DNA from 2 places in the Shewanella halifaxensis HAW-EB4 genome. Region 2 is predicted to be linked to the other one. Evidence: riboswitches for the same ligand, from Rfam matches in the RefSeq annotation. Region 2 holds a riboswitch; the other holds the start of a gene.
What was found. Region 2 has a riboswitch for cobalamin ahead of SHAL_RS17025 (TonB-dependent receptor domain-containing protein). Riboswitches for the same ligand answer to the same signal wherever they lie in the genome.
Positions count from the first base shown of each region.

Region 1: another riboswitch for cobalamin. It lies ahead of SHAL_RS17915 (ABC transporter ATP-binding protein); the one in region 2 lies ahead of SHAL_RS17025 (TonB-dependent receptor domain-containing protein).

Region 1 covers NC_010334.1:4,209,090-4,224,274, forward strand. Annotated here, with positions in the region: gene SHAL_RS17890 (cobyric acid synthase) at 1-834, opposite strand, end outside; gene cobU (bifunctional adenosylcobinamide kinase/adenosylcobinamide-phosphate guanylyltransferase) at 907-1,437, opposite strand; gene SHAL_RS17900 (adenosylcobinamide-GDP ribazoletransferase) at 1,434-2,213, opposite strand; gene SHAL_RS23320 (hypothetical protein) at 2,430-2,570, opposite strand; gene cobT (nicotinate-nucleotide--dimethylbenzimidazole phosphoribosyltransferase) at 2,694-3,722, opposite strand; gene SHAL_RS17910 (FecCD family ABC transporter permease) at 3,790-4,845, opposite strand; gene SHAL_RS17915 (ABC transporter ATP-binding protein) at 4,838-5,767, opposite strand; cobalamin riboswitch at 5,897-6,049, opposite strand; gene SHAL_RS17920 (histidine phosphatase family protein) at 6,477-7,124, opposite strand; gene metH (methionine synthase) at 7,365-11,147, shown strand; gene SHAL_RS23325 (hypothetical protein) at 11,365-11,535, shown strand; gene SHAL_RS17930 (urease accessory protein UreD) at 11,783-12,700, shown strand; gene ureA (urease subunit gamma) at 12,796-13,098, shown strand; gene SHAL_RS17940 (urease subunit beta) at 13,125-13,442, shown strand; gene ureC (urease subunit alpha) at 13,445-15,148, shown strand.
Region 2 covers NC_010334.1:3,996,146-4,011,330, reverse strand. Annotated here, with positions in the region: gene SHAL_RS17045 (cation:dicarboxylate symporter family transporter) at 1-1,421, opposite strand, end outside; gene SHAL_RS17040 (LysR family transcriptional regulator) at 1,587-2,480, opposite strand; gene SHAL_RS17035 (NADPH-dependent FMN reductase) at 2,726-3,247, shown strand; cobalamin riboswitch at 3,591-3,800, shown strand; gene SHAL_RS17025 (TonB-dependent receptor domain-containing protein) at 3,926-5,779, shown strand; gene SHAL_RS17020 (arylesterase) at 5,873-6,478, shown strand; gene SHAL_RS17015 (HDOD domain-containing protein) at 6,727-7,455, shown strand; gene SHAL_RS17010 (LysR family transcriptional regulator) at 7,529-8,431, opposite strand; gene SHAL_RS17005 (hypothetical protein) at 8,940-9,290, shown strand; gene SHAL_RS17000 (protein-disulfide reductase DsbD family protein) at 9,470-11,527, shown strand; gene SHAL_RS16995 (DsbA family protein) at 11,845-12,384, shown strand; gene SHAL_RS16990 (protein disulfide oxidoreductase) at 12,371-12,964, shown strand; gene SHAL_RS16985 (LysR family transcriptional regulator) at 13,075-13,968, opposite strand; gene SHAL_RS16980 (carboxymuconolactone decarboxylase family protein) at 14,110-14,619, shown strand; gene SHAL_RS16975 (dodecin) at 14,754-14,966, shown strand; gene queG (tRNA epoxyqueuosine(34) reductase QueG) at 15,008-15,185, opposite strand, start outside.

The DNA.
Region 1 (15,185 bases), 210 kb from region 2:
ATTGAAGTCTATCTGTGGATTGAGTCTTAAGGGATCAAAGTCGGTATGATTACTGATCCGCGGCAGTACTAGTACTAACACCTTAAGCTTGGTGTCGTTGGACTTTTCTGGCGCGGCAATTAATGCATCTTCAGCATCTAAATGCAGGTCGTGCAGGTAAGGCAATACTCCTAGCACAGGCTTGTTTGTATAGCTTTCTAGCCAATCTAACCCGCCTTGCAACAGGCTCACATCGCCACGAAAACGGTTAATCACAAAGCCTTTTACTCGCGCCTGTTCCGACTCACTCAAAAGAGCCAAGGTACCCACCAAGTGGGCAAATACGCCGCCCTTATCGATATCGGCAATAATAATCACCGGGCAATCGACCTCTTCGGCAAAACCCATATTGGCGATATCACCTTCTCGCAGATTAATCTCAGCCGGACTCCCAGCCCCTTCCACCAGCAGCATGTCGTACTCAGAAGTTAAACGCAGGTATGACTCACGCACTGCAGCCATGGCCTTAACCCGATAGCCCTCAGCATTTTTGCCAAAATAGTCTTCGGCTTCCATCTTCATCAAGGCTTTACCGTGGACAATCACTTGTGAGCCAGTATCTGAACTGGGTTTTAATAAAATAGGATTAAAATCAATTTGTGGCTCAAGATGACAGGCCACAGCTTGCAGTGCCTGAGCTCGGCCTATCTCACCACCATCAATCGTCACGGCACTATTTAGCGCCATATTTTGCGGCTTAAACGGCGCGACTTTTACACCTTGCCTGACAAACAGCCGACACAAGCCTGCCACTAAAGTGCTTTTACCTGCATCCGATGTAGTGCCTTGGACCATTAAGACTTTAGTTAGATTATTGGCGTTATTGTTATCTGTTACTGCCACTTTTACTGTCACTTTGGCACTCTCCTAACCTTTTAAACACAGAGGCAAACCAGCAGTCACTAAGGTGACTCTGTCTGCAATTGCCGCTATCTCTTGATGCAACCAGCCCGCTTCATCAACAAAGCGGCGGTTTAACTCCCCCAGTGGCACTATGCCACAGCCTACCTCGTTACTGACTAAAATCACGTTGCCCGGCAGTTCAGTCAAAGTTTGTAAAAATCCCGCCTTAACCAGCTGCCAGTCGTCTTCAGGTTTTAGTAAGTGATTAGTCAACCACAGAGTCAGACAGTCAACCAAGATGATGCTGTTTGCGCTAGCGTGTACCTTTAAGGCGGCAGTTAACTCAAGCGGACACTCTATGGCACGCCAATTAATAGTATCTGACTCACGCTGAGTTTGATGGTGACGAATACGCTGAGCCATTTCGCTATCGAGCGCCTGCGCGGTGGCAAAATAGAAGCACTCGCTATCAACATTGTTTTGCAGCTCAGCTACTTGCGCCTCGGCGAAGCGGCTCTTACCGCTGCGAGCACCACCTAATACCAGATGGATCACCAGCTGACTCCTAAGATGAGTAATAATAGATAACAGCTAAGCTCCGAGCCTTGCTGGGCAGCGCCAAGTGTGTCTCCGGTATAGCCACCAATCTGGCTTCGAAACAATCTAATAAAGCCGTAACGCACAATAACAAGACCCGTAATCAGCACTAATGCAGGCACTAAACCAACTAACAGCAGTGCCAACACGCCGGAGGCCAGTAAGATCGATAACTCATTGATCCCCTGCTGCTGGGCCAAAGGCTTGCTCTTACTGGTATCAGTGTCACTGACATATTCCTCTGAAAAGATAAAACTCGCTGCCACCACTCGGCTCAAACAATGCCCAACGATTAACGCCAGACTCACAGAGCTCGGGTCAAACAGGGCTAACTCTGTCAGCAATTGCCACTTGAGTAGCAGGGCCAGTACCAAAGCCAGCGCGCCATAACTACCAAGGCGTGAGTCTTTCATGATGTTAAGTTTAGCTTCTACCGTCCAGCCGCCACCAAGACCGTCAGCGGTATCGGCAAGACCATCTTCATGAAAGCCACCCGTGACTAACACGCTGGTTATCATGGCAAACACGATCGCAACAGAGGGCGAGACCCAATACAGCATTAGGCTGTAAACCGCAGCACTAATTGCCCCCACCAGCAAGCCCACTAAACCGAAGTAGCGGCTCGCTTTATTGAGTTTATCTGCATCAACCTCAATCCACTTCGGCATTGGGATCCGAGTAAAGAATCCCATTGCGATAAAAAATAGATTGAGCTGTTTTTGCCAAAGTTGCATGTAAAAATCCTTAAAAAAATCGAATAAGGCTAAGACGGGGAGAGCCGATAAAAGCCGGATAAAGCAAAGACGATTAGAGTCAGAGAGAGCAGAGACGGTTAAAAGCCGAATAGAGCAAAGACGAACGGTCTTCAACCTGTCGAAAAAGCTATAGCCTTCCAATCTTTTTCAACTCTTTCGTCATAGCCTGTATCATCTTTCCCTGTAGGTCGGTATTTATGCCGACAAGCCCTTTATATAAAACCAAGGTTGATGGGCTAAAGCCCAACCTACAGAAGAACAAATAGGCTGTTCCAGCTCAGCTTTGACCGTCTTAGCTTCAACCGTCTTAGCTTCAACCGTCTTAGCTTGAACCATCTTGGCTTTGACCGTCTTAGCTTTGACCGTCTTAGCTTTGACCGTCTTGGCTTGAACCGTCTTAGCTTTGACCGTCTTGGCTTGAACCGTCTTGGCTTTGACCGTCTTAGCTTGTTTCAGCAGTTAAATCTCTATCCCTGCATCTGCAAAGCTGGCCATCTCATTATAGAAATTCACCGCTGCTTGAATAAGCGGGAGCGCCAATGCCGCCCCCGTGCCTTCACCCAGTTTCATGCCAAGCTTTAACAACGGCTTAGCTTGCAAGAATTCCAGCATCATAACGTGGCCCTTCTCATCTGACTGATGAGCGAAAATCATATACTCACGCACGTTGGGGTTAATCTTGATTGCCGCTAATGCCGCTGCAGTTGCGATAAAGCCATCGACAATCACCAGCATATTACGCTCGGCAGCGGCCAACATAGCGCCTGTCATCTGCACAATCTCAAAGCCGCCGAGACAGGCCAGAACCTGCATTGGGTCATCAAGCTCACAGTGGTGCATAAGCAGAGCTTGCTCGACTAACATCTTCTTGCGCTTAAAGGTTGTCGCATCGATGCCTGTGCCTCGGCCAACACAATCTTCTGCCTTCATTCCAGTTAGCGCAGCCATAATTGCCGCCGCAGACGAGGTATTGCCAATGCCCATTTCACCCAAGGCGATTAAGTTACAACCGTTTTGATGGTGTAGCTCGACTCTGTCGGTAGCCATCTTAAAGCCTTGTTTCACCGCGCCTAAGGTCATGGCAGCACGTTTATGAATGGGCCCTGTGCCCGCACCTAAACGCTGGTCAATTACGCCCTCTAGATTTTCAATCGGCTTTAAGATGCCGCAATCTATCACCTCTAAGTCAAAACCTACTTGACGAGTAAATACATTAATCGCCGCACCGCCATTGATAAAGTTAACCACCATCTGTGTGGTCACTTCACTCGGTGCTATCGATACGCCAGAATCTGCAATGCCGTGGTCGGCCGCAAATACCATCATCTTTGGATTACGGATCTGGGGTTTATCTTTACCGAGTACACGGGCGATTTGCAGCGCTAAGGTTTCCAAGTCGCCCAGAGCGCCCAAGGGTTTGGTTTTTGTGTCAATTTTTTGCTGAATGACATCGTCAAATTCAGTATTTATTAGTTTAATATCGAACATATTTGATTCCCTTAACCGCTTAATAAGGTTGAGTTGTACGTACAACGATCACTATTACAATGGCTCGCTAGATGCGCTTGGCACTGCGACTACCTAAAATAAATAAAAAGAAAATACTGCCCATCACCGAGGTAATGATCCCCACTGGCAGCTCTTGGTAACTCAGCAGAGTTCGCGCTAACACATCGACCCAAACCAAAAATAGTCCGCCCAGTAGCGCCGTTAATAGCAGAGGGTATCGCCCAGGAAACAGCAAGCGTACGGTATGGGGCACCATTAGCCCGATAAAACCAATTCCGCCGCAATTTGCGACTAAGATTGCGGTGATAAGCGAGCACAATAGCAACATATTAAGCCGCAAAAACCCAACATTAATCCCTAAAGTATGGGCGGTTTCATCACCGGCACGCATGGCCACTATTTGGCGCTTATTCAGCAAGATAACTAGGGTGGCAACGATGACGACAGCCGCTGGCAACCACAAGCCTTGCCAGCTCGCTTTAGCAAAGCTACCTAAAGTCCAAAATAGTACCGATGCCGCTGCTTGTGGGCTAGAGAAGTACAGCATTAGGCTGGCCATTGCGCCAAACATAAACGAGATCGCCACCCCAGAAAGTAGCATCCGCTCGACCTGAGTACTTAAGTTACGACCGCATAGACTGAGTACCATCACCACTGAAAGGCTGGCACCAATAAAGGCGCCAACAGGCAGGCTTAGCCAGAGCATGCTTTGACTAAAGAGAGTAAGAGCCACCACGGCGCCAAAAGAAGCGCCAGAGGAGATCCCAAAAAGATAAGGGTCAGCCAGAGGATTGCGGGTCACGGTTTGCAGTACGCTGCCCGCAATCGACAGCCCTGCCCCGGCGATAAATGCCAGTAACACTCGCGGTAAACGCAGCTCCCAAATAATCCGCTCTTTCACGCCGATAGGCTCGCCGATATTAAATAACTTATGGCTAAACACATTCAGCACATCGACAGCGCTAATAGTGGCGGCACCAAAACTTGTAGCCGCAAACGGGGTAAGCAATGCCACAAAAGTGAGTATAAGTAGCACTAGATGCTCAGTTCGGCGACGACAAGTCATTGCTAGCGGGTTGCTAGCGATTGTGGCCTTACTCATCAGGGTCTCCAACTTTCATTTGAGCCAGAGCTTCAGCTTTCACTTGAACACCCGCCTTTATATCAGCGGTTGTATGAACGCCGTTTGCCGAGACAGCCTCGTAACCATAGAAATAACTGATAAGTGGATTCCCATGCTGAGGGTGCGGCCTAATTTGACAGCACACATCGAACACCTCGGCGATCCGCTGCTCGGTGAGTACCGCTTTAGGTGAGCCGCAGGCTATGGCTCGACCGTTATCAAGCAGCAATAGTTCATCACACAGCGCGCTGGCAAGGTTAAGATCATGAATAGAGGTGATGACTGTGATATTGAGGCTGCGCAGTAACTCTAAGGTTTGGATCTGATAACGAATATCTAAGTGATTTGTCGGCTCATCGAGAATAAGTAACTTAGGCCGTTGTACTACAGCACGAGCAATCAAGGCTCGCTGCTTCTCGCCGCCAGATAGGCTCTCGTAGGCTTGATTGGCTTTATCTTGTAGGCCAACTTTTTCAAGCGCCTGCGCTATCACTGCGCGGTCGGCGCGACCGGTAAAATCAAATGCACTTTTGTGAGGCGTTAACCCAAGGGCTATAAGCTGCGCAGTGGTCATCTCGAAATGATGCGGAGTATCTTGCAGCACCACGGCAATTTGCTGTGCAAACGCCTTAGCCGACAAGGTGTTAATTTCGTCGCCAAAGAGATGAATGCAGCCTGTTGTAGGCTTAATAAAGCGGTATAAGCAGCGCAGCAGGCTCGACTTGCCCGCGCCGTTAGGGCCAATAATCCCCAGCATCTTGCCTTCAGCTAGACTAAATTCAATGCCCGATAAAATCGCTTTACCACCTAGCTGCCAGCTCAAGTCTTTCACCGACAGCACTGTTTTTGCGTCCAAATCGGTTTGGGTACTAGGATTGTTTATGCTAGCCCATTTTGTCATGAGAGGCATTCGACCCAGCCTCTAAGCCCTGTCTTTAGTTTCACTTTCTTGTCTCCCTCGAGTCGCCCGCACGAGTTTATGTGTATATGGATACACTTCTAATTATCAACACGTACTTATTGATACGTACTGAACAACATCAGTTAGGCAGGTATCTGACTTAGAAGCAGCGCTACGGCTAAGCTTCCCTACAGTTGCGGGTACAGTCCGGACTAAGCCACTGCTTGCAGTCAGCTTCCGGTTCCCTTTATGCCGTTAAGCACCTAACTTTCATTCTTATTTAACGCTAACTTTAGCGCATTAGTGCAACGTCAAATAAGATAACGCCGCAGTTTAACACGCCTTTGTGCACTTGCGTGCTGAGCTTTTTCTTATCTAGCTACATTACTGGTACACGCTTCAATTCGGAGCGAGGAAAATCAGCTTCAGGGACACGATATTGTCTAATCTTTTCCGTCAGTGACGCTGTCACGCTCAAAAGGCCGCAGGTCGCTCTGCTTTTCTGACGGGCTAAAGCCCGACCTACAAGAAACGATATCCTCTAATCTTTCCCGTAAGCGCAGCGTTCTGTGAGTGACGCAGTCACGTTCCCTAGGCCACAGGCCGTTCGTTTCAGCTTTTCCGTTTTTGCTTTTCCTAGGACCTGCTTTTCCTATGAGCTAGTACCTTCTTTGAAACCTAGAATCTTCTCTTAACCCTAGCTCCTTCTTTACCGCCAATTAAGGGTCATGTACTGCTGCTCGCCATCATGCAAAACATCAATCTCTACCGTGGCGGCATAGGACAATTTAAGCGAAGTATAAAAACCCGCTGCTTGATTGACACCTAACGCTTTGGCCATCAAATGACGGATCACGCCGCCGTGAGTTACCAGCAGTACGCGCTTACCTTGATGCTGCTTAAGCATCGTCTGCCAAGCCGTATCGATACGAGACTCAAACGCCTGCATCGACTCGCCATTGGGCGGTGGTAATAACCAAGGATTAGCCCAATAGTTATCAAGTTCATGAGCATAGTTCTGATAGAGAGTATCAAATGTTTGTCCATCCCAGTCGCCAAAATTCAGCTCTCTAAACCCAGCTTCGACTGAGTAAGGTAACTGGTTTAACAGTGCAAACCTCCCTGCCATTGTAGCGCAGCGAATAAGCGGTGAACTCAACACCACTTCAGGCGCTTGCGGTGCCGCTAATTCTGGCTCGGCTTCAGACTGAAACGATACTAAACTCAGCGCAGAAAACGCCTTTCGCATCTGCTGTTCACCCTGCCCAGTTAAGGCCACATCGACTTGACCGCGTAAAATATTGCCGCCCTCACATTCACCATGTCGAAGTAAAATCACCTTAGTGGTTTGCATCATCCCCGCACACCTTCATTATTTATCAGACACTTAGTTAAAATTCATTGGGTTTTAATGCTGAAAAAGTATCATGCTTTAGCACTTGCACTTTTTATCGCCTCTCACGTATTATGGACGTCTATACGTATAAATGTCCAAACAAAATAAATGGCCACTCAATCACGAAGAGGCCTTAAATGAAAATAGCGGACATGATTTACATACATAAAAAATGACTTTGCGAACTGGTAGGAATTATCTATGGCAACCTGTACCCCAACACATGCCTTGAGCGCAGTAGCACATACTCAAGACACTGCCGACAAGGTTTTAGCAGTCCTTACCCAAAAGCTTCTTGATGGGATCCTTATCCTCGATGGTGCGATGGGCACCATGATCCAAGATCGCAAATTTGATGAAGCCGATTTTCGCGGTGAGCAGTTCAAAGAGTGGCATTGCGATGTAAAGGGCAACAACGACATGTTGGTGCTCACACAAGCGGGTGCCATCAAACAGATCCATAAAGAGTACCTATTAGCAGGCTCTGACATCATCGAGACCAACACCTTTAATGCTACGCGTATCGCCATGGCCGATTACGACATGCAAGCTCACTCGGCCGAAATTAACTTGGCAGGTGCGCGCCTTGCCCGAGAAGCGGCCAATGAAGTCGAAGCTGAAACGGGGCGCCAATGTTATGTTGCAGGCGTTTTAGGCCCGACCAACCGCACCTGCTCTATCAGCCCAGATGTCAACGACCCTGGCTATCGTAATGTCAGTTTCGATGAGCTCGTTGAAGCCTATATTGAATCTATCAATGCCCTGATTGCTGGTGGCTGCGACATCATCATGGTGGAAACCATTTTCGATACCCTTAACGCCAAAGCCGCGTTGTTTGCCATCGAAACCGTGTACGACACTCAAGGCTTCCGCCTACCAATTATGATTTCAGGCACCATTACCGATGCCTCTGGTCGCACGCTAACGGGACAAACCACCGAAGCTTTTTACAACTCACTGCGTCACGTTAAGCCACTTTCGATTGGCCTTAACTGTGCTCTTGGGCCAAAAGAGCTGCGCCCCTACGTGGAAGAGCTATCAAAAATTTCTGAATGCTTCGTCTCAGCACACCCGAACGCCGGCCTGCCAAATGAATTTGGTGGCTACGATGAGAGCCCAGAACAGATGGCCGATGTTATCGAAGAGTGGGCAGAGGAAGGCTTTTTAAACATTATCGGTGGCTGCTGCGGTACCACACCGGATCATATCCGCGTTATACGCAATGCAGTAATTAAACATAACGCCCGTAAACTCCCAGATATTCCCGTGGCCTGTCGTCTGTCCGGGCTTGAGCCACTGACCATAGATGACAACTCGCTATTTTTAAACGTGGGTGAACGTACTAACGTCACCGGTTCGGCTAAATTTTTGCGTCTTATCAAGACTGGCGAATATGAAGAGGCGCTATCGGTTGCCCGCGAACAGGTGGAGAGCGGCGCGCAGATCATCGATATCAACATGGATGAGGGCATGCTTGATGGCGTTGAGGTGATGCAAAAATTCCTCAATCTCATCGCCTCCGAGCCTGATATATCTCGCGTGCCGATTATGATCGACTCCTCTAAATGGGAGGTGATTGAAGCGGGACTAAAGTGTATTCAAGGTAAAGGTATCGTCAACTCTATCTCGCTCAAAGAGGGTGAAGAGAAGTTTATCGAACAGGCTAAACTGGTAAAGCGTTATGGCGCAGCCGCTATCATCATGGCCTTCGACGAAGTCGGCCAAGCCGATACCAAGGCGCGTAAAATTGAGATCTGTACCCGCGCTTATCGTGTCTTGGTCGATAAAGTTGGCTTCCCACCTGAAGACATTATTTTTGACCCGAATATTTTCGCTATCGCCACTGGTATCGATGAGCATGACAACTATGCGGTCGACTTTATCGAGGCGACTCGCGAGATCAAACGTACCCTACCCCACGCGATGGTCTCGGGCGGAGTATCGAACGTTTCTTTCTCGTTCCGTGGCAACAACCCAGTACGTGAAGCGATTCATGCCGTCTTCCTCTATCACGCTATTCAAGCGGGTATGGACATGGGTATCGTTAACGCCGGGCAGCTGGCAATCTATGATGATATCGACCCTGAATTAAAAGAGAGAGTCGAAGCGGTAGTACAAAACCTGCTCTGCACTGCGGTTGATAATAATGGTGACCCGTCAAACAACACTGAACAGTTATTAGACGTCGCCGAGAAGTATCGTGGCGATGGCAGCCAAACCATTAAGAAAGAAGATTTAGAATGGCGCGGCTGGGATGTGAATAAACGTCTGGCCCATGCGCTAGTCAAAGGCATCACTGACTTTATCGACCAAGATACCGAAGAGGCCAGAGCGGCGGCAACTCGACCACTTGATGTGATTGAAGGGCCATTAATGGACGGCATGAACATCGTTGGCGATCTTTTTGGCTCGGGCAAGATGTTCCTGCCGCAAGTGGTAAAATCGGCGCGAGTGATGAAAAAAGCCGTGGCTTACTTAAATCCCTATATTGAGCTCGAAAAAGTCCCAGGCCAGTCTAACGGTAAAATTCTCATGGTCACGGTAAAAGGCGATGTGCACGATATCGGTAAAAACATCGTTGGCGTGGTACTCGCCTGTAACGGCTATGAGGTGATCGATTTGGGCGTCATGGTGCCAGTTGAGAAGATCATCGAAGTCGCTAAAGCCGAAAACGTCGATGTCATCGGCATGTCGGGGCTTATCACCCCAAGTCTCGATGAGATGGTGCATAACGTAAAGGCTTTCCATAAGGCGGGCTTAACTATTCCATCGATTATTGGCGGCGCGACCTGCTCTAAAATTCATACTGCAGTCAAAATTGCGCCGCATTCGCCAACAGGTGCCATCTACATTGCCGATGCCTCACGCGCCGTGCCTATGGTGTCAAAGCTTATCAATAACGATACTCGCCAAGCAACCATCGACGAAGCCTACGCAGAGTATGACGTGATGCGTGAAAAGCGTCTATCACAGACTAAGCGAAAGGTGATCACCTCTATCGAAGCTGCACGTGAAAACCGCTGCCAGCACGATTGGCAAAACTACACGCCATTTGTGCCAAACCAGTTAGGCCGCCAAGTATTTGATGACTATCCACTGGAAGACTTAGTCGAGCGCATCGACTGGACGCCATTTTTCCGCAGCTGGGAGCTACATGGGCATTTTCCGCGTATTTTAGATGATGAACTCGTGGGCACAGAGGCCCGTGAGCTGTATAGCAATGCACAAAAAATGCTAGATAAGATTATCAGTGAAAAGTGGCTAACCGCTAAAGCCGTGATGGGTCTATTCCCTGCTAATAGCGTTAACCATGACGATATTGAGCTCTACTCTGCCGATGGGACGGATGGATCTCGCGAGAAGCCGATAATGACCCTGCACCACCTGCGGATGCAGATAGAACGAGTTGGCAACCACAACTTCTGTTTATCCGATTTTGTTGCGCCAAAAGACTCTGATGTCGCCGACTACATGGGCGGTTTTGCGGTGACTGCTGGGCACGGCATCGACGAACATATCGCGCGTTTTGAAGCCGAACATGATGACTACAGCGCGATTATGCTCAAATCTCTGGCTGACCGTTTAGCCGAAGCCTTTGCCGAACATATGCACGAACGAGTGCGTAAAGAGTTTTGGGGGTATGCCGCCGATGAAGCGCTTGATAACGAGGCGCTTATCAAAGAGAAGTACAAGGGGATCCGTCCGGCACCAGGTTATCCAGCCTGTCCAGATCATACCGAGAAAGGCCTGCTTTGGGACTTGCTCAAGCCTGATGAAACTATCGGCCTTAGGCTCACCGAGAGCTATGCTATGTACCCAACTGCTGCGGTGTCGGGTTGGTACTTTTCCCACCCACAATCGCGTTACTTTGGCGTGACCAATATTGGCCGCGATCAGGTAGAAGATTACGCGGCGCGTAAAGGCATGAGCATTGAGGAAACTGAGCGCTGGCTAGCCCCTGTTTTGGATTATGATCCTGAGTAAGGAATGATCCAAAATAGACAGCCTTGAGTGAGCGGGCAAACTTGTTTGTCCGCTCACCACGGGAAAAAATCAAAGCACTCGCTTTTATTCTCACTTATCGCCCATCTAGCGATCTACGTCACAGTTTTCAGACCAAAAAGGTTTACTATGCTCTCTTCTCAGGAGGAATGTTCTTTCCTCCACACTGCTTACCACAATTTATTTCAGGATACACACAATGAAGACTCTTCTTCCTACATTGATCATGCTATTGATCCCTTCTGTTTCATGGGCACATCCAGGTCACGGTTCTGTTGGTTTATTCCATCACTTGTCTGATGTTGCGCCACTTATCTTACTTGTCGCTATCATCGCTTGTGGTGCAGTCTGGCTTCGTTCGAAACGATAAATATTCGCAACTTTTTATTCATTAGGTTTTAAAAGCGCTCGCAGCCGATCATTCACTTAATAGTTTGGGTTTTACTGCTGCCTTTAACTTAGGTTTACGCCTAAATTCTCATCAACTTTACGTTGATTGAGCAGTCTCGTTGCGCGTGTTTTTCTAAAATCTTTATTTAATTTACATACTCACTTCAGTGGGGATGTGATGTGTAGGCTTGCAAATTTGCCTTCATTATTTTGGATAAATTTGATTGATGAATATCCCCGAAAGCGTTAGCTATAAACGCCCAGAGTCTCATTTTGGCTGGCGTGCAGAGTTGAGCCTTAAATATGGTATCAAGCGTGAAAAAACTCGTCTTTTAGAACGACATCAACTTGGTCCTTTAACGGTACAAAAAACCTTTTACCCTGAAGGTGCTGCTTGTCATACCTATCTATTACACCCACCTGGTGGTGTGGTGGGAGGCGATCAGCTCAGTTTTAATATTGATGTTGGTACTCAAGCACACGCCTTATTGACGACCCCTGGGGCGACTAAATTTTATCGTAGTAACGGTGAACAAGCATGGCAAAGCCAAGAGTTAACCGTAGCAAAAGACGGTTTACTTGAATGGTTACCCATGGAGAACATTTTCTTTCCTGGGGCTAATTGTAAGTTACTGACTCAAGTTAATTTAGCGACTAATGCTCGGTTTATCGGCTGGGAAATGCAATGTTTTGGTCGTCCCATGTTGGCAGAGACTTTTGATAACGGCCAAGTATTAGGACAAACCTTTATTCATCGAGATCACCGTGTATTACTGGCGGAAACGCTACGCGTCAAAAGCCAAAGTCACATCGACCAAGCTGCGGCATTACGAAATTTTGCCATGTCTGGAAGTCTTTATATCACCCCTATTGAACCTGAGCTAATCGATAAAATTAACCAGGTTATCGACGAGCAACAACTCCGTTTTGGTAGTGAGATTTTACTCGGTAGCAGTGAGATAGGTAGCGCGTCAACAAGTAGTGCAATGTCATTAACAAGCACAGCAGAAGATAGCTTAATTGTGGTGCGTGCTCTAGGCCAACAAACTGAACCTATGATGGCGAGCTTTGTGCAAATCTGGCGCTGCGTTCGCCTGCACTGGTTTGGGGAACTCCCTGAAGTACCTAGAATTTGGTCAACCTAATATTGGGCGAGCTTAGTGAGTCTAGGTTGATAAAACCAATAAAATTATCGCCATAGTGATTGAGATAACAAATAGATTTGAAAGAGAGATAAGTCATGGAGTTAACCCCAAGAGAAAAAGATAAGTTGATGTTGTTCACCGCGGGTTTAGTGGCTGAGCGCCGCTTGAACCGTGGCTTAAAACTGAACTATCCCGAAGCAGTAGCATTAATTAGCTGTGCCATTATGGAAGGTGCTAGAGATGGTCGCACCGTGGCTGACTTAATGAATTATGGTCGTACAGTGTTAACCGCTGACCAGGTAATGGAGGGGGTTCCTGAGATGGTGCATAACGTACAAGTGGAATGCACGTTTCCAGATGGCACTAAGTTGGTTTCGATTCACGAGCCTATTGTTTAAAACTGACGTTATTAGAGGACCACAACATGATCCCTGGTGAAATCATTGTAAATAAGGCTCTTGGTGAAATAGAGCTTAATCAAGGCTACGACAAATATACCTTATCGGTAGCAAATATTGGTGATAGACCGATACAGGTTGGTTCGCATTATCACTTTTACGAAGTCAATGAATTTTTAAGCTTCGATCGCGAGCCAACCTTGGGTTTTCGTTTAGATATTCCTGCAGGAATGGCCGTTCGATTTGAGCCTGGTCAAAGCAGAACAGTAGAGCTAGTCGCCTATTCAGGTAAGCGTATTATTCAAGGTTTTGATGGAAAAGTTATGGGAAAAATTAAGGAGTAAGCATGGCTAAGATTTCAAGACAGGCCTATGCCGATATGTTTGGGCCAACCGTTGGCGACCGAGTTCGCTTGGCGGATACCGCGTTAATGTTAGAGGTCGAACAAGATCTCACAACTTATGGTGAAGAAGTAAAGTTTGGGGGCGGTAAGGTGATCCGCGATGGTATGGGTCAAAGCCAAGCGTTAAGCAAAGATTGCGTCGATGCAGTGATCACCAACGCCCTTATTCTCGACCACTGGGGCATAGTCAAAGCCGATATAGGTATCAAGCACGGTCGTATTGTCGGTATTGGTAAAGCTGGAAACCCTGATGTGCAGCCAAACGTAGATATTGTTATTGGCGCAGGCACTGAGGCTATAGCGGGAGAAGGCAAGATTATTACTGCTGGGGCGATTGATACTCATGTGCATTTTATCTGCCCCCAGCAAGTTGAAGAAGCTTTATGCGCAGGAACTACAACCTTCATCGGTGGTGGTACAGGGCCTGTAGCAGGTTCAACCGCAACCACTGTAACGCCTGGCATTTGGAACATGCATCGTATGCTAGAAGCTGCCGATGAACTACCGATCAATGTGGGTTTATTTGGTAAAGGCACCGTCAGCAATCCTGATGCGATTCGTGAGCAAATAGCAAACGGTGCAATGGGTCTAAAAATCCATGAGGATTGGGGTGCAACGCCTGCCGCTATCGATACCTGCATGACGGTGGCCGATGAGATGGACGTACAAGTGGCCATTCACTCAGATACATTAAACGAAGGTGGCTTTTATGAAGCAACCACTAAAGCCATTGGCGATCGTGTTATTCACGTATTCCACACCGAGGGTGCTGGCGGTGGACATGCCCCGGATGTGATTAAGTCTGTGGGTGAGCCTAATATCATCCCAGCGTCAACAAACCCAACGATGCCTTACACCATTAATACCGTTGACGAACATTTAGATATGTTGATGGTCTGCCATCATTTAGACCCCGCTATAGCTGAGGATGTCGCTTTTGCCGAATCGCGTATTCGCCGCGAAACCATCGCCGCCGAAGATATTTTGCATGATTTAGGAGCGATCTCAGTCATGAGTTCTGATTCGCAAGCAATGGGACGAGTTGCCGAAGTGGCGATGCGTACTTGGCAATGCGCTCATAAAATGAAATTACAGCGAGGACCGCTCGAGGGGGATTCTGAGTTATCGGATAATACACGCCTTAAACGTTATGTGGCCAAGTACACCATTAACCCTGCCATCACCCATGGTATTAGTCATGAGGTAGGCTCGATTGAAAAGGGAAAGCTTGCGGATATCGTATTGTGGGATCCGGCGTTCTTTGGAGTAAAACCTGCTTTAGTATTGAAAGGAGGTTTAGCCGTTTATGCACCAATGGGAGATATCAATGGTGCAATCCCGACCCCACAACCTGTGCATTACCGCCCAATGTACGCGGCGACAGGTAAAGCACGAGCAGCAACATCAATGACCTTTTTGCCAAAAGCGGCAATTGAAGCGGGTATTACAGAAAAGCTTAAGCTGACTCACCTTATTGGAGAGGTCAAAGGCTGCCGCAATATTCGCAAAAAAGACATGATCCATAATAGCTATACCCCAGTGATTGAACTCGATTCACAAACTTATGTGGTAAAGGCCGACGGTATGGCCTTGGTATGTGAGCCGTTAGCCGAGCTACCAATGGCACAGCGCTACTTCTTGTTTTAAGTTTGTTTTACTTCCTATTTTAACCCTTACCGAACGA
Region 2 (15,185 bases):
ATCGCTTGGATGCTACGAATAGGCGTTGTCGGTGTTTGCCCCACGACCGGGAACTGCTTTTTTACCTTGGTGGGTACTTTATCTGCCACCTGCATATTGGCAATAACCCCACTGGTGATCTCTGGGCTATGGATAAACATCCCCATGCCTACGCGGCAGATTATTAAAGTTGCAAACATACTGACGCCAATACCTACCCCCATTTTCAGTAGCTGTGGCGGGCGTAGTTTGAGAGATTTTTGAAATAGTGATGCAGTCAGTAGCGTAAGTGCAAACAGATTCATTACCGCGGCAATAGAGTTAAATTTACCCGTGATAAAGCCAGACATGACAAATAGCTGGAATAGATCGGCTGGGAGTTTTACCAAGTCCAGCATAAACGGAATGGCCACATAGACACTGCCAAATAGCGCGAGTAGTCCACTGATAGAAAGCGAGGGAATGCTTGCGATATCCACCGGGGTGCCGTTAAACCAACCGGCAAAATAGACAAACATAATAACGGTGAGCTTACCGATATTAGGGAAGGTAAAGGCGATAGGGACCAAAATCTCAATCAAGGTTGCGCCGTCTTCACATAGATCATCGTGCTCGCGCATCACTTGCTTACACTCTTCAACAATGACAGGAATAACGATAAAGATATTACCCGTGGCAAAGGCGGTGACTAGGCTCGACTTTGATATTCGAAGCGCTTGTGCAAAGGTGATAGGAGTCAGCGAGGCCACAATCCACGGCAGTACCCAAAAGGTCAGCAGTAAACACAATACAAAATAGCTGATGAGATAAACCTGCATACTGGCAAACTCATCTACCCCCATGGTGCCTGCCGCCGAGGCCGACATAGCAAAAATACCGATAGGTAGAATTTTAACTAGGCCCTGAGTGATGCGTGAGAAGATCTCAGAGCTGGTGTGCATAAAGGTGAGTATTTGCTGCTTGTTCTCCCCCTGCATGCCTATCAATGCCAGTCCCATGGCGATACTAAATACCACCATTGCGGGTACATAGCCGTCAGCCATCGACTCAAAGGGGTTAGAGGGAATATACAGCTTAAAGTAATCGATGGGGGTGATTGGCTCGATGCTGCTGGTACTAAAGAAAGACGCCGATTCGATAACAGGGAAAGACAGCGGCATAAGTGCAATCATGACGATGGCGAGCAGCCACAGCAGTAACATGATAAGTCCTGCGCGACTAAAGATAAGCTTAGCGGTACTCTTTTGCAGCTTACCTATACCGCCAACCAGCGACACTACGATATAGGGCAGTACTGTCATCTGCATCAGCAGAATAACACTGGTGCCTATCGTGCCCATCCAACTGACGGATTCGCCAAAAAAAAGGCCGACACCAAAGCCGACAAACATGGCCACTAACATCTGGGTCGAGCTGGTCATAGAAAGAATTTTCTTTAGCACACACTTCACCTAAGTAGTTTGAGATCCCAGAAGAATGATTGACGACATAGCTAAAAAGAGGCGCTAGCTGTGCCCGGGAAATGTCTTTTATTATAAGTTTGGTATTGGTTTACTTTAAAGTAATAAATTTAAAATTTGACCATAAAGGTTAACATTGGCCGCGGGTTATATTGTTAAGCGTTCAGCAGCTAAGTCGATAAAGGCCCTGACTTTAGGTGACAGGTGCTTGCGGCTTGGGTAAACCACAAATACATCGATGTCGGCGCTGGGGAAGTTTTCAAATAAGATCTCAAGTTGATCACTTTCGAGTGCCCCTTGCAGATAGAAACTAGGTAGGCGGGTGATGCCGTGGCCTGCCAAAGCCATGCTCAGCTGCATATGACCGTTATTGCAGAGGATCTTTTGGCGAATATCAACGACAAAATGCTTGCCGTCATGGTCAATATAATCCCAGCGACTTGGCTGCTTATGGTTGGAGTAACAGATGCCGTTGTGGGTTTCTAACTCTCTTGGGTGGTGGGGTTTACCATGGCGTGAAATATACTCTTTCGAAGCTACGGTATAGGCTTTGCAACTATATATCTTACGGCAGATGAGGCTCGATTCTTCAAGTTGCGCCGATGCTCTAATCGCTAAGTCGTAACCGTCGGCAACGACATCGGTGCGGTTATCGCTTAAATCTAAATCTAAGCTGACATTGGGGTAAAGCTGCAGGTACTGTGAGATAATCGGTTTAAGATGATTTTGTGCAAAACCGACGGGGCAACTGAGTCTTAAGACTCCCCGTGGACTGACATCGTTTTGAGTGATTAATCCCACGGCTGACTCTGCATCGATAATTAACTGCAGACACTGCTGATAATACGCATCTCCCTCGGGGGTTAATCCAATAGAGCGGGTGGTACGGTTGAGTAGCCTGACCCCAAGACGCTCTTCGAGCTTATTAACCTCTTTACTCACGTAGGAGGTGGAGTGCCCCAGCACCTCTGCGGCAGCTGAGAAGCCACCACTTTTCACCACTTGCGCAAATATTACGATACCATCAAATAGCTTATTCATCGTCGCATTAAGAGTCATATGGAAATAGTTAATATCTTTTGAGGTAATTAATCACAGTTGCTATCTAATATACACTGCTCTACATCGAATTGTCGCTCAAAACGTAACCTTTTTAGAACGGCTTAATCTCAGTATTAAGCGCTAAGTTGAGTGGATGGCAATTGAATCAAATACACTTTGCAGCTGTGACTGCAGCGTCAATGAATAATCACTGAATAGAGAATTACTGAATAGAGAGTCCTATTATGAAACTATTAGCCTTTGCAGCCAGCAGCAGCACTAAGTCAATCAACAAGCAACTTGCAACATATGCAGCATCATTAGTGCAAGGTGCCGAGGTTGAAATCCTCGATATTAATGATTATGAAATGCCAATCTTTAGCCAAGATAGAGAAGAGCAGTTGGGCCACCCTGAGTTGGCTCAACAGTTCTTTGCCAAAATTGGTGCAGCCGATGCGATTATTATCTCTTTTGCCGAGCACAATGGCTCATACACAGCAGCTTATAAAAACTTGTTTGACTGGACGTCACGTATCGATATGAAGGTATTTCAGAATAAACCAATGGTACTGCTCGCGACTTCGCCAGGACCTGGCGGCGCATCGAGCGTATTAGCCGCAGCAGCGGGCTCAGCGCCTTATTTCGCTGCAGACGTGAAAGCGACACTTTCAGTACCAAGCTTTTTCGATAATTTCGATATGGAAAAGCAGCAGCTGCGTAATTCAGAGCTGGAAGAACAGCTAAAGACGGCGCTAGCGTTACTGTAAATCGAGAGTTGAAGATTTAAACTTGAAAAGCGAATGCCGAGCATTCGCTTTTTTGTTTGTGCTGCATCGCCCAATATCCCATTGGTTTTGCCAATCCTTGCTAGGCTTTATTAGGTCATGATATTTGCAACGGGCCATAGTCTTACCAACGGATTTATGTTCTAACCGATGGGTTGTAAATAGGATTTGCTTATCTAAAAGGCTGATTTGTTCGGCGGTTAAGTTAGACATTTAACCGTATAGACGTCTATAATGCGCGCACTCTCAAAAGTGGCACTTTTTCACTCTTGAGCGATAAAAAATCAAACTATGGAATAATCCTAGTTTTTGATAAAACTAAAATATTTTAGTCAACTTTACTGGTGCCTTAGGTTACAGCTGTAATCGAGGATAATCGGGAAGTCAGTTAAATTCTGACACTGCCCCCGCAACGGTGAATGGTGAGAGACGAGTGCACCTCAATGGAAAGGTGTTATAAAGCTTGTACTCGTGTGTTAATCGCTGATTGATACAGAACCTAAGTCCGGAGACCGGCCAGCATAGTGATTTCGATGATTTCGGCGGGCAGATCTCGAAATGCGGCAATTAGACGAACCAGCAAACGGATGGAGTTTTTCCATTTATTGGTCGTATCACCGTGACGTTTTTGCCCCGTTTTCCTTTAGGAGTCAAAGGTAAATGGGAACACAACCATCAAAAATCGCACTGCTAGTTAGCAGTCTTATTAGCCTATCTGCATTGTCGGCGCAGGCCGCTGACGTCGATGTAAACTCAACTGCTATCGATGAAGCAATCACAGTAACAGGGTCTCGTTTCGATACAACAGCCGATCAGCAACTGACCGTTATCAATACCATTGAGCGTGAAGAGATTGTACGCCTTAACCCTAAATCTGTTGCTGACGTATTAGAGACACTCCCGGGTGTAAGCGTATCGCGTAATGGTGGCGCGGGTCAGGCAACGTCAATTAGTGTTCGTGGTAGTAATTCAAACCATGTATTAGTGCTGGTCGATGGCGTTAAAGTCGGATCGGCGACCTTAGGGACGGTGAGCTTTAATACTTTGTCGCCAGAGAATATCGAGCGTATCGAAGTGCTTAAGGGCCCTAGAGCCTCGGTTTGGGGCAGCGATGCGATTGGCGGCGTTATTCAGATCTTTACCCGTCAACTCGAAGGCGGAGAGTGGTTTGCTGGTGCTGAATATGGCTCGAATGATTATATTCGTGGCTCGTTTGGCGCGGGAGTGAATCATGGCAATGGTAGCACAACAATCGCGGTCAATCATGAGCAGTCCGAAGGCTATGATGTGTATAACGGCGCCGAAGTGGAAAACGATGATGATGGTTATAAGCGTAACGCGCTTTCACTGAAAGGCTCGCAGCAGATTAACTCGAATTGGCAAGCGATTTGGAATGGTCAGTACGATAAAGGTAATACTCAATACGATGATATATATGCATCGGGTTCGGCAGATGAGTCTGACTACGAGAATTATTTATGGAACCTAGCGGGTCAGTACCACAATGACAAATTTACCAGCAAGTTAGCACTGAGTCAGTCTCGAGATTATAACGAAAACTTCCGTGGCGATGATGCGAGTGTCGCGACAGCTGAGTTTGAAACTAAGCGTGACCAAGTCAACTGGAGTAACCAGTATTTAGCTGCCGATGATTTAACTCTGACCGGTGGTATCGATTGGTCAAATGAGTCGGTTAGAGGTGACTATGCTCAAGATCAGCGTGATATTTTTGGTGTCTATGCATTAGTACAAAAACAGTGGAGTAAGTTGCTGGCTGAAGTTGCCGTACGTTACGATGATGTTGAAAACATCGACAGTGAAGTCTCCTATAACGCCAGCCTCGCCTATGAGTTTAATGAGCATTGGCGTCTCGCCGCCGCAACGGGCACCGCCTTTAAGGCGCCAACCTTCAACGATCTATATTGGCCAGACTCAGGTAATCCAGATCTTATCTCTGAAACCGCCGAAAGTTATGAACTGACATTGCATTTTAACAGCCAAGATCTTCGTGCTTATATTAGTGTGTTCCAAAACAGCATCGATAATCTTATCGCTTGGGCACCTACAGGCGAGAAGGATGATTACGGTTGGGATATCTGGAAGCCAGCTAACATCAATAAAGCCGAGATTAATGGTGTTGAACTGTCGGCAAATTATCAATTACTAGGGCTAGAACATCAGCTTAGTTATACCTATCTAGATGCAGAAAACAAGCATACAAGTGAGCAGTTAGTTGGTCGTAGTGAGAACGAATTCAACTATTTGCTGAGTTATACTTGGCAACAGTTCGACTTGCTAGCAAACTACCATTATCAAGGTAAGCGCTACGCCGGCGATGAGCAGTTCTTAGATGCCTACCACAAGTTAGATTTAAGCATTGGTTACCAGCTAGACGATGCATGGAGCTTACGATTAAAGGCAAATAACCTGTTTGATGAAGAGATTATCTCAGATCAAAACTACTTTAGCCCTGGAAGAGAGTTATTCTTCAGCGTCAGCTACCAAGCATTTTAATTATCGCTGACGTATAGCGATTGCAAAAAAGCCAGACATTGTGTCTGGCTTTTTTTATGTTATAAATTGGCAAACTCCTAAGTAGGCATGCCAATGAAACACTTGTCGATACTGAGGCCATTTGGTCTACTTCTCACCATACTGTCATTACTATTATTACAAGCTTGCTCCGGTGCGTGTATTCCCGCCTTGCCCGAAAATGCACGAGTGCTGGCCTTTGGCGATAGCCTCACATACGGTATTGGCGCGTCGAAGGGGCAAGATTATCCGAGCCAGCTTGCTTCCATGAGCGGTTTTGATGTGATTAATGCCGGAGTCTCTGGAGAGACAACAACTGGCGGTGCCGCACGTTTAGGCACGTTATTAGATAAACATTCACCCGAGCTATTAATCTTGTTAGAAGGTGGCAATGACTTCTTAAGAAACCATCCTACTATGACGACTAAATCCAATTTGGCGGCCATGATTGAGATGGCACAATCGAAACAGATCCCCGTTCTACTGGTTGCAGTGCCGCAAAAGAGTCTATTTTTATCGGCATCACCCATTTATGAGGAACTTGCAGAGCAATATCAGTTAGTTTTAGTCGAAGATGTCTTAAGTCATTTATTGAAAAGTCCCAGTAAAAAATCAGATGCTATACATTTAAATGATGCCGGCTATTTAGCCCTCGCGAATGCTATTTATCAGGCAATATAGCAAAGGGTTACATTCAGGCCTTAATTTGTAAAAAAATCTCACTCTAGAGTGTACAAATCAGTCTAGTCGTGAATGGATGGTTTAATCGGCTATTAATTTAGTAAAGGTAAATTAATGCGAAGAGAATTGTTGAAACTTGTTAAGGTAGTCGCTTATATGGCTTGACCTTTGACGTCATTATGTGGGTTAATTTACACGGAATTAAGTGCACATATTTATTAAAAAAAATATAAGGTTTAACGTTTCGCATGACAGATCTTGAGCAGCAAGTATTTACTCAAGTACGCGCAATTATCTGCAACGAAGAGCAGGTAATTGGTCGTAGAGGGATCCTTATCCCATTGAAAAAGGCCATTATTGCAGACGGTGATATTCGTAACGTTATCGATATCGTTTCATCTGATCCGGCTTTGTCTGCCCATCTGCTTTGGCGCAGCAACAGTGCTGATCACGCTACGCCGCAATCGAGTAAGAATCGCTCATTAAAAGATGCTTTAGTGCGTTTAGGCCAGGTTAATATTTATCGCTATGCGTTTACTTTCTATCTGAAAGAGCGTTTAGACGAACTGAATGAGCCCTATAAGAAGCTGGTTCATGGCTATTGGGCACTAACAGAAGCGATTGCTACCGATGCTGTCGATCAGCTGTACCAGATAGATAGTTTGCAAATTAGCCCAGATGAAGTGCAAACCTTGGCACTATTTAGTGTATTTGGTGACATTATTGCACTCACAGCATTTGCTTACTTGAACTCAGAACTTGAACAGGAGTATCCACTCAGCCTGCTAAAGTCTGTGATTGAAGATAAACAGCAAACCTTAACGCTGGAAGCGTTTGAATCATTAGGGCTAGATGATGATTTACGTGATGAGTTTTTAATCGCGCATAACTTGCGTCAAACGCATAATGCTAACTCTCCAGGTTTGGTATTAAGACGTGTTCTCGCTAAAAAAGGCCTGTTACTGAAGCCGATATGAACTTTTAATGATAAAGCCTGCAATATGCAGGCTTTTTTGTATGCAACAGAAATCATTACGTAATAGATTGGTATCAGTTCAATCTCTGCTTCGCTAAACCTTCTTTTGCCACCAGTTCTAGCCAATGTTGAGCTAAGCGAGCATTGGCACCGTTACGACGATATGCGCCAAACAGTGGACGTTTAAGACCATCTGGCCCCAACTTAACACTAGTAAGGCTAAGTCCTTGAGCTTCGCTAATCGACCAGCTTGGAAGCGCTGCAATACCATCATTACAGGCGATACGCTGCAGTAGCATCATGGTCAGATCACACTTCACCTGCGGCCCAGCCTGTATGCCTGCTGGCTCTAGGAAGTGGCGATAAATATCTAACCGCTCAAGTGAAACCGGATAACTTAAAATCGTTAAGTTTTCCAACTGCTTTGGTGTGACATACTCTTGCTGTGCCAGTGGATGGTCGCTGGCAACCACCAATCTCACTTCAAAATCAAACAGGTGCTGATAAGCAATTGACTGACCGGGTACGGGATCAGAGCTCAGCACCACATCTAGCTCGCCTAACTGCAATGCATTTAGCGAGTCGAACAGGTGACGACTAGAGAGGTCGAGATCGGCCTGTGGATATTGCTTCCTGAACTCTTCCATTACCGGCATTAACCAGCGGAAGCAGCTGTGGCACTCAATACCAACGCCTAAATGATTATCCCCTTCGGCCAAACCTTTCTTCAGATCAAATTCGGTTTCGATCACTTTTGGCAGAATATCTTCAGCAAGGTTGAGTAGTCTCGCGCCTTCTTGTGTAAAAGAGAGGGGTTTGCTCTTGCGCACAAAAATAGCGGAGTTAATGCGAGTCTCTAACTCCTTGATCTGATGCGACAGTGCCGACTGGGTGACGAAGCGTTTTTTTGCAGCCCCAGCGAGGCTGCCGCATTCCTTTAGGGCAACTAACGTACGTAAATGTCTAAGCTCTATCATTTTATCCTCACGTGTAGTTCGCTCATGTTGCGCTTGAATTCGTTTCGATTGCGAATACTAAGGCTAACGCAATAAACGTCCAGATCCCTAGGTATCCAGATGCCCGCTGTTGTGTTTGGTTATTTGAAATTCAGATGGGCGTTGATTCTGAATTTTGCTCATCTTAACATTAAAAGGTATACAATATGCAATTAAAGGTTTGGAATTTCCACGAATTGGTCGTTTACGATATCCATTCACCCAATACTTCCTGCATAGAGGAAGGCTTTATTGAAACTGAATTAGGGGCGTTGATAAGGGGCAGTGAAAAGCCCCTTTGACTCATTTCTAAGCGGTCGAAATAAAAATGCGTAATCGGCTGAACTATTTTTGTAAAAGCCCGGTCATATCCTGTGTTCACCATTGGTTAAACATAGTTTAGATAGCATGTAGCCTAGTTTTTAGGTTTGCACCGGAGTTTATTATCTCGTATTTGAGTTTTCACAAAACAGCGAAACCTTGGACTATTATGGTTTTTACCATCATGGTGCTGCTGTGCTTGGCTCAAAATAGTGGGATATTTAGTGCCTTTAATCAATTGAGTGCCAGCTCGATTTCACAAGCGAGTGAGAGCGCCATTGGCCTTAACAGCGATTCAACTGATAGCAAGCTCAAGGACGCAGAGTTTAGCCAATGTGAACTATCGGAAAAGTCTTTAAGGGTTTGTCTCGACGAGCCGCCTGTGATGCCGTTATTGGTGTTACTGTTTATCTTCCCCTTTATCTCGCCAGCATCGCGATTGCTGCAAAGGGCACTCGATGTGCCTGTGCTACCAAGGCCGCGGCGAATACACCTCTCTTTCTGCCGATTTCAAGAATAAATACGATTAATCTAGCTTCAAATGAGCTAGTGATAACTGTACTTGAATTTGCTTGTTTTAGGCTAAAGTAACGCTAATCTGCTGTTATTTTGTTTAATATTAAGCCGTTAATTAACACTTTGCCTAGCAGCCTATATGGGGCTAAAAGGTTTTGTGAGCCGTTTTCGCGGAGAGATAAATTGAAAATAATAAAACAGATCATTTTAGTGTGCTTGATAGCACTGGCTAATCCGGTCTTCGCCCAATCAACGGGGTGGCTAGAAAACCCAAATCATCCACCGGTTAAAGCAAGATTTATGCTTACTGGAGAGTTAGACAAAGCCACAAATACGATGCCTGGTGTACTTGAAGTTGAGCTTGATGGCGAGTGGAAAACCTACTGGCGTAGCCCTGGTGAAGGCGGCATTGCACCGAGTATTGATTGGAGTGGCTCAACTAATTTAGACAATGTAAATTGGAATTGGCCTGCACCTGAGCAGTTTTCACTGCTTGGACTACAAACTTTTGGCTATCACCAACAGGCTGCATTTCCTATGTTGGTAACGCTGAACGATGCCTCTAAACCTGCTAGTTTACAGGGTAAATTCACCTTATCTTCATGTACCAATATCTGCGTGTTAACCGACTACGATATTAATTTAGAGATCGATCCTCGTGAGCTTAACTCTGATGTCGGTGCGATGTTTTCCTACAACAAAGCACTGTCTAAGGTACCGCAGAAGAAGATCAGCGACACCCTAGTGTTTGGCTGGGATGCTAAAGCTAAGCAGCTACAGGTGGAGATGGATGACACTGGCTGGATAATGCCTAAGTTTATTGTCGATGGTGAGCCTGATACCACGTTTAAATTTGTCATATTTGAGCGTTTTGAAACCGATACCGCAGCGAAAAAACTCAGAGCGGTATTTGATGCATCAAGTTGGTTGGGAGAGCCAGAGCTGCTCGGTAAGCCACTCAATTTAACTGTGATAGACAGTAATCGCGCCGTGGAGTACACCTCTAAAGTTGAAGCTACCACGATTAAATCGAGCCAGACTTCGCTTTTAAAAATGCTGTTAATAGCGCTTTTAGGCGGCTTAATACTTAATGTTATGCCTTGTGTTTTACCTGTTCTGGGGATGAAGTTAAGTGCCGTTATCGCCGCGCCCGATCTGCAGCGCAGGCAAATTCGTCAACAGTTTATCGCTTCAGCACTCGGCATTTTGGTGTCATTTTGGTTACTCGCGGCCTTTATTTTCACCCTTAAACTGACCGGACAAGCAATAGGTTGGGGCGTTCAGTTCCAGAACCCATGGTTTATTGGGTTTATGGCGATTGTGACCTCGGTGTTTGCGTTGAATATGTTAGGCGCATTTGAGATCACTTTGCCATCGAATCTACAAACAAAGCTGGCGACAACAGGCGGCAATGATCATCGCGGACACTTTTTGCAAGGCATGTTTGCCACCTTGCTGGCAACGCCCTGCAGCGCGCCTTTTCTGGGCACCGCAGTCGCTTTTGCCTTAGGCGCTGACGTCTTGAGTCTGTTTGTCATCTTTACCGCTTTAGCATTAGGCATGGCATTGCCTTGGTTAGTGGTAGCCGCATTCCCACAAGTTGCGAATTACTTCCCTAAACCGGGGCGTTGGATGAATGTGGTTAAAGTGGTGTTCTCGGGCCTACTGGTACTGACCAGTCTGTGGCTAATCAGTTTGTTAGCTAACTTCATCCCTACGGTTTATTTGTGGATTGCGGCGGCTATTCTTTTACTGTTGTTCTTGATGTTGATGGCCAAAGTACAAGGTAAAGCCGCTGTCATCGCCAGTGTCAGTATCGGGATTATGGTATTAGCCGTTGCAGCATTTTCGACATCAAACAGGTGGGCGCAGCCGTTACCTACAGACTTAGATTGGCGTGCTCTGAATGAATCAGAAATAGCGAGACAAGTTGCGGCAGGCAAAACCGTGTTTGTCGATGTTACTGCCGATTGGTGTATCACCTGTAAAGCCAACAAGGTGGGGGTGATCTTACAAGATCCGGTATACAGCGAATTGAAAACTGAAAATATAGTGTTGATGGAGGGGGACTGGACCAAGCCGTCAGCGCCAATAACCGAATATTTACAGAGTCATAATCGTTTTGGTGTGCCGTTTAATGTGGTTTACGGTCCGAATGCACCTGAGGGAATTGCCCTGCCGGTGATCTTGTCTGCCAGCGATGTTATCGATGCTATCAACGTGGCTTCGGTAAGATTTTGATTTAAAGCCGCGCCTCAAGCATTTGGACAATAGCGCACAGTGCAAGCGCTTAACCGTTATAAATAGAGCGCTACTATTAGCAGCGCCACGAGATAATCTAAGAGAAAACCTAAGTGAAAAGAATGAAGACTCGTAAAACAGGTAATAATTTAGGCTGTAAGCAGCCAATATTTAAAAGTAGGCTTCAAGCCACACTCTTTATAACAACTATAGCCGCATTTGCATTATATTGCGCTATGTTGGTCATCAGTCAAAATGTGAAAGCTGAAGACTCAAGAGTAAAACCGATGTGGGCGACAGCTCCAACGATGAAGGAGATGATAAATTCTAATCGCTCAGCCCTGTTTCATCGTGCTACCGACCCGTGGAAAGGTGCTGAAAAACCACAAGTCACCATGGTTTACTTTACCGATTTTAACTGCCCTTACTGCAAGAAACTGGAGCCCGAGTTAGATAAGCTCATGGCTGAGTATCCACAGCTTAAAATCATAGTGAAAATGGTGCCATTACAAGGCCAAAGCTCAGTTGAGGCAGTCGATTTTGCACAAAGGGTCTGGTTAAATGAGCCCGCTAAGTTTCTCAAGCTGAAAGATACATTGATGGCGGCGCCTCGTAGGCTAGATAGGCAAACTCTCGCTAAAGCTGCAGCGATGACAAAGACTAGCCAATGGTTGACTCAGGCTGAGAAAAGCATATCACCAGCCATTTCAGATAACTTAGAGTTAATGAGGGGCTTAAGGATAGGCGGCACACCGAGTATGGTGATTGGAGAGCAAATTATTGTGGGCTTGGTGCCATTTGAACGACTAAAACAGCAAGTCGAACTCACATTGGAGGCACGAGATGAGCACGGATAGTCAAAGGCCAGATAAGTCGAATACGAGTGACAGTCGTGCTGATGGTGCAAATCGTGCGGATAGCGTAGGTAAGCCTCTGCCATTTGGTCGTAGATTAATTGGTTGGGTAAAACAATTGTTGTTCATGCTCGTTGTGCTGAGCGTTTTCTCTGCCGCTTTAGATATTTGGCGCAGCAGAGATCTGCCTAAAACGGCGTTGCCAAATATTCAAGCGACAACAGTTCAGGGGCAAGCTGTCGATTTGATAGCCATGAGTCATGAGCAGCCTGTATTGGTCTACTTTTGGGGCTCTTGGTGTCCAGTTTGTAACTTTGTGAGCCCATCGGTGAACATGATTGCAGATAGATATCCGGTTATTACCGTTGCGATGACTTCGGGGACGGATGAAAAGCTGCTTAAATACTTGCAACATAAAGGCTATGACTTTGCCGTCGTTAACGACCCAAGTGGTGAGTTGTCTCAGGACTGGTCGATGCAGTTAACCCCGACACTCTTAGTGATAAAAGATGGCGAGCTGGCTTATTACACGAGTGGCTTTACCAGCTTACCGGGTATGTGGTGGCGGATGCTATTGGCTTAGGATTAGCCGACCGAGAAACTACTTGCACCATAACAAGCCGCATATCATCTGTGTATGCGGCTTGTTACTAACTATTAACTACTGACGACGATCTACTAACTACCTATTACTTATAGCTTTAGCGCTTTGACTAAGTAATCAATAAAGGCACGGATCACCGGTCGCATATGTTTGCCGCCACTGTATAGCGCATAGATATCACCACTGGATTGTTCTGATAAAGAAGGCGTCCACTCGGGCAGGCAACGCACTAAGCTACCATCTTGGATTAAATCATCCATCATCCAACTCGATAGCAGCACTATGCCGCCATGATGAATAGCAGCCTCTAAAATGGGCGTGCCGCCTCTTGAGGTTAAATTGCCCTGCACAGGGACTTTTTTATATTGCTTGGCTTTATGAAAGTGCCAATAGGTACGCTGTCTGTCACGGTCGAGCAGTAGGCAGTTATGTTGCAGTAGGTCATCAGGTTTTTTGGGCGAACCAAACTGCGCTAAATAGGTTGGGCTAGCGCAGAGTGAGGTTTGGTTGGTCATCAGCATTCTGGCATGCAGACTGGAGTCGGCTGGGCTCCCAATACGAATCGCGATATCGATGTTTTCTGAATGCAAATCAACAAGCTGATTATCTAAATCAATCTCAATCTTTACCTTAGGATATTGAGCTAAAAAGCCTGGCAGAATAGGGCAAACTTTTACTCTGCCAAAGCCTTCAAATACCGAAATTCTTAACACGCCTTCTGGCTGCAGTTCTTGCTGCGACAAAGAGGCCTTAAGTGACTCCTCATCGCTAACAAGTTTGCGTGCACCAGTGAGAAACTGCTCTCCGGCCTCGGTCAGTAACAGTTGTCGAGTGCTGCGCTTTAATAGCACGGCATTAAAGTCTTGCTCAAGATTATCGATGTTACGGGCGACGCTAGAAGGCGCCATATTGAGCACCTCTGCTGCTTTGGAAAAACTACCTAGCTCGACGACTTTGATGAAGATCCGCATTGCACTTAGCATGATTAACCTTAAATTTGCTTTTGCGTTTTATGCAAAGGTAAAGCAGTTTTTATCTGTATTCCAGCTTTTTTGTATCTATGGATAATAGTTGCTGTTCTAACAACTAATTCAAATTGCTATTCAATCCATAAGAGGTGAAACATGACTCAATCGACTAATCAAACGCTTTCAATTACCGCAGCACTTGAGAGTGCAGAGATAAGCAGCGGTGTAATGAACTGCATGCTAAAGACTGAACACTATGTCAATAATTGCGGCATTGAGCATACGCTATTGGAGCTTATTCGTTATCGCGTGTCGCTAATCAATGGCTGTGCATACTGTATCGACATGCATTTTAAAGAATCACTTGCAGCTGGCGAAACCGCTCAACGATTGACGTCATTATCTATCTGGCGAGAAGCGCCTTATTACACAGATAGAGAGCGTGCAGTATTGAATTGGGCTGAGGCATTAACGGATTTACCCCACGCAGGCGTTACCCATGAACAGACGCGTTTAGTGGATGCCACGAGAGGATTAAAGGCCTACTTCTCGGACAAAGAGATCAGCGAACTGACATTAGTGGTGATTCAAATTAATGCTTGGAATCGTCTCGCTAAAACGTTCGACTTTGGTGTTGGCAGCTTTGAAGTGACCCAGTCTAAATAAGTCAAAGCAGGTCATAATTGGCCCATTTTGCTGAGTGTGAGTGGCGAACTATTTTCCCCATTCTTTGCCCTGACTAACACAGATGTTGTTCTATACTGATTAAGGTCATTATTTTAATCACCGTTGGGGTCACTATGAGCCATACCTACAAGATTATCGAACTAACAGGATCGTCTCCCATTAGCTCAGATGAAGCCATCAAGAATGCAATTGCTGCGGCAAATGAGTCACTCAAGCACTTGAGGTGGTTTGAGGTGGTAGAAACTAGAGGCCATCTAGAGGAGGGCTTAATCGCTCACTGGCAGGTAACCGTTAAGGTCGGCTTCACCTTAGATCAGAATGCATAACGATTTCTAATGATTTGTTATACAGAGAGAGATGATTAGGCCTACGCATCCCGCGCTAGGCCTTTTTCGATACAGCGAATAATCCTTTGGGTTTTGCGGCTTAGGCTATGGCTGCTAGTGCTTTCGTTAAGACCAAGACTAAGATTAAGACTATGCGCCGCTTGCGGCTCCAGTTTCTGATGTTGCTGCTCAAGAGCCCAGTCGATATGCTCCATCACC